2 regions of the Viridibacillus sp. FSL R5-0888 genome follow, and region 2 is predicted to be linked to the other one. Evidence: riboswitches for the same ligand, from Rfam matches in the RefSeq annotation. Region 2 holds a riboswitch; the other holds the start of a gene.
The links. Region 2 has a riboswitch for cobalamin ahead of MKY02_RS11520 ((2Fe-2S) ferredoxin domain-containing protein). Riboswitches for the same ligand answer to the same signal wherever they lie in the genome.
Positions count from the first base shown of each region.

Region 1: linked by a shared signal. The riboswitch ahead of MKY02_RS19810 (ribonucleoside-diphosphate reductase subunit alpha) and the one ahead of MKY02_RS11520 ((2Fe-2S) ferredoxin domain-containing protein) in region 2 are both predicted to bind cobalamin.

Region 1 is NZ_JBBPAU010000001.1:4,011,161-4,013,367, reverse strand. Features, by position in the region: gene MKY02_RS19815 (PepSY domain-containing protein) at 1-356, shown strand, start outside; cobalamin riboswitch at 593-771, shown strand; gene MKY02_RS19810 (ribonucleoside-diphosphate reductase subunit alpha) at 952-2,207, shown strand, end outside.
Region 2 is NZ_JBBPAU010000001.1:2,320,816-2,323,022, forward strand. Features, by position in the region: gene cobJ (precorrin-3B C(17)-methyltransferase) at 1-531, opposite strand, end outside; gene MKY02_RS11520 ((2Fe-2S) ferredoxin domain-containing protein) at 560-925, opposite strand; cobalamin riboswitch at 1,126-1,315, opposite strand; cobalamin riboswitch at 1,560-1,743, shown strand; gene MKY02_RS11525 (energy-coupling factor ABC transporter permease) at 1,945-2,207, shown strand, end outside.

The sequences.
Region 1 (2,207 bases), 1.7 Mb from region 2:
ATGGTACAGTAAAAAAAGCAGGATATGACCGTGAAGATGGCGTATATGAATTTGAGATTTTAACTGCTGATTATGAATATGATATCGATGTCGATGCAGTAACTGGGAAAGCTATGATTACAGATAAAGAAAGAATTACAAAAGTACCAAATCCAACAACAACTTTCATCGGTGAGCAAAAAGCTTCTCAAATTGCTTTAACAAAAGCAAAAGGAACAATTACTAAAATTGAATTAGATGAAGAAGATGGCGTTTATGAAATTGAAGTAAAAGATGGCATGTATGAATACGAATTAGAAATTGACGCTAAGACTGGTGCCATTCTTGATTTCGAAAAAGAGTATGAAGACGACTAATCTTTAATAAAATAGTTCTTTGGCTACCTAAAATATAATTTTGGGTAGTTTTTTATTATTTTCATACTTAAAAACAATCCTAACCTACTGTTTTGTAAAAATAAAATAGACTTTATAGGAAATTATAAAACATTTTTCGTAGGTCTTTTGCTTTCATTTACTTTAATTTTACGATTCTACTTGTCTGATAGGAACACAATATGTTAGATTAGATTAATCAATAAAACACAATATATAGTATGTGAGCGAAAAAAGGTACCATATACGGTTTAAAAGGGAATTCGGAAGAGAAACCGAAGCTGTCCCCGCAACTGTGAATGCGGACAACTGTCAATTAACCACTGAGCAATGCTTGGGAAGGATGACAATTGGATGATGCATGAGCCAGTAGACCTGCCTTTTTCGCATGACGACACTTTCTTCGGGGGTTGAGGAGTTGAAGCGAGAGACTTTACATTGAACAATTTACTTTTGATTACAAAAGTATTTTTTTGTTGTGATTTCGCCTGCTTCCAATTTTAAAACCTAGAGCGATGGCTCTGCCGAAGAAGGCAGATTCATCGCTTTTTATATTTGTAAAAAAGGAGACGACAATATGGTCCAATTAATGACATATGAAAGAGCAATATTATTATCTCAATTAGAGGAAGAGTTTGGTAGAGAAGAAATTAGCCAGCTTATTAGAAAGTCTGAACGCTGGGAAAATAAGAATCCAGAAGGAACTGACGCTGAATGGACAAAGGCGATGAGCTTAGAAGCGTTAAGCTTTTTAGATGAAGAAGACACATATTGGACATTCGTTGCAGCTCGCTTATTATTGGCGGGTGTTTATAGAGAAGCATCTACAGTACGCCAATTAGAAGTAGGACAGGTATACACAGCATTTGCTATACAAGTTGAGAAGCTTGTCGAAAAAGGTTTATATGATCCAGCTTTAACAAAATCATATACAAAACAGGAACTTGAAGAAATTGGTCTAATGCTTGAACCTAAACGAGATGAAATCTTTACATATATCGGATTGAAAACATTATTGGACCGTTATGTTACGCGAGATTATGACAAAACACCAATTGAATTGCCCCAAGAGCGTTGGATGATTATAGCGATGACACTTATGCAAAATGAAAAAACAGATCGCCTTGCGAAAATTAAAGAGTCTTACTGGGCAATGAGTAATTTATATATGACGACTGCTACTCCTACATTATCAAATGCAGGTAAAACGCATGGTCAATTATCAAGTTGCTTTATCGATACAGTAGATGACAGTTTACAAAGTATTTATGATTCAAATACTGATGTTGCGACACTTTCGAAATTTGGCGGTGGTATCGGTGTCTATATGGGGAAAGTACGTAGTCGTGGATCATCTATTCGTGGCTTCAAAGGAGCTTCAAGTGGTGTTGTTCCTTGGATTAAACAATTGAATAATACAGCAGTATCAGTAGATCAATTAGGTCAACGCCAAGGCGCGATTGCTATTTATCTTGATATTTGGCATAAAGATATATTCCCATTCCTTGATTTGAAATTAAATAACGGTGATGAACGTATGCGCGCACATGATATTTTCACAGGCGTTAGTTTACCTGATATTTTCATGGAGGCTGTTGAAGCACGTGAAGATTGGTACTTATTTGACCCGCATGAAATTCGCGAAGTAATGGGCTTTAATCTAGAAGATTACTATGACGAAAAACGTGGACAAGGATCATTCCGAGAGAAATACGAAGCTTGCTTAGCGAACCCAATATTAACGCGTGAAGCTGTACCAGCAATTGATATCATGAAACGTATTATGCGTAGCCAATTAGAAACTGGTGTGCCGTTCATGTTCTACCGTGATGA
Region 2 (2,207 bases):
TGTACGACGACCACTCCGTGGGTTGTAAAGAGCTATTACAAAATCCGCCATTGCCGCAGCTTCCACACGTTTTGCTATTAAATCCCATGGAGTTAGGTGGTCACTTAAGCTGATCGTACATGAATCATGCATGACCGGTGCGCCAAGTAAAGAAGCACAAGAGTTAATAGCGGAAATGCCAGGAATAACTTCAATTTCAACACCGGTTGCTTCTGTCCATCCCTTTTCTATTAACACTTCATAAACTAGTCCGGCCATACCGTACACACCTGAGTCACCACTTGAAATGACCGCTACTTTTTTACCATTTTCAGCTTGTCTTACGGCTTCTTGAGCCCGAGAAACTTCTTCAGTCATACCGGTACTGATGACAGATGTATTACTATCAATTAGATCTTGAATGAGTTCAACGTACGTTTTATAACCGATAATAAAATCACTTTCTTGCAGTGCTTCAACTGCCCTAGTTGTAATATGTTTAAAATCTCCTGGACCAAAACCAACTACATAAAGTTTGCCAAGTTGCGACATTCAAACATCTCCTTTTCGTTACATCTAACTATTTGTTTTTCGAAATACCTTTAATCGCTCCTGATGTAGGGTTTTTCGTCATGTTGCCATTTAATGTTTGGTAGACGACATGAGGTGCAACTTGCTGATCCATACATTCGCGAACAATTTGACGGCCAATTTCAGGAGATTCTGCTTGATACCAAGTACCTTGTGGATACGCAATAACGACACAGGCATCTTTGCAACGTCCATTACAGCGAGTTCGAGTTGTATGTATTTGTTCGTCAACCCCAAGCCTAGCAATCTCATCCCTTACTGCCAGCGTTACTTCTTCGCCGCCCTTTTTCAAACAGCTACTACCATTACAAATGAGCAAATGGCTTTTCATTCTTTCTAAATTCCAAGTTGTCATCGTGATCCTCCCATACTGTGTTCATCATTTTTTATGAAAAATCTATGGAAATAGGGTAAATTGGCAACTAGTTATTTATTTTGGTAAATAAAAAAACCTTAATTCAAAGAATTAAGGTTTAAAAACTAGATTATTCAGACAACACATCAAAATAAATAAGCATCGTCCACTGTAGCCTTCACCTTTCCCTCCGAAAAGTATCGTTCATAATTATAAAAGCAGGTTTCCTGGCTTACGCGTCACTTTACTTTGATCTCTTCCCAGTATTTTACCAGTGAGTGTTATCATTTCATCAGCGTTACAGTAGCGGGGGCTGCATCGGATTCTAACCGATTTCCCTATTATCCTACATGTTCAATAAACCAAACATGTCGGCACTTTTAAATTTGATATTCAATTGTATTATTCAGTAAATTCTAAATCTGTAACTATCATATACTAAATTTTACTAGATTCAAATAGATTTTTTTATGAATATTATCTTGACATAATTTAAATTCTACATTTACACCTATATAAAGTTATTAAAAACAGTTATATCTACCTTACTACTCAATTTCAATATTTTTGAAAATTCCATAAAAAAATCTAGTAGAAAGAAAATTCTCATGATACACTATATTCTGAAATCAAACAATTCAATAAACTTTATGGTGTTAAATTAGCGTTTAACTTAAAAGGGAAGTCGGTGTTAATCCGACGCGGTCCCGCCACTGTGTTGAGGAGTTTTGCTACATTATGTCACTGTCAATAGACGGGAAGGCTGTAGCAAAATGAGGATTCTAAGCCAGGAGACCTGCCATAAAGTGAGGAACTGTTTCAACCTACGAGGATGGGTGTGAAAGTGAGTAAGTCTTATTTTTTGATGACTTTTCCTTCACGCACTTCTTTCTATGAAAGAAGTGCTTTTTTATTTGCAAACTGGCTGTACGCCCTATCCAGAGAGGTATTTCATAGGAGGTGTTATTTGTATATAACTGTATATCTAGTAAAAATACATAAATAAAAGGGAGAATAATATGAATAAGTTAAAATCAATATTTAACTGGAAAATGATTTATTTTTTAGCATTTGTCATGATTGTTCCAAATCAAGCATTTGCCATGCACATTATGGAGGGATTCTTACCTGTAGAATGGGCTATCTTCTGGTGGGCAGTAACAATTCCATTTTTGATAATTGGATTCCGTTCAATACGTAAAACAATTAAGGAAAATCCAGATACTAAAATGATGCTTGGCTTATCTGGTGCTTTTGCTTTTGTTTTATCCGCACTTAAAAT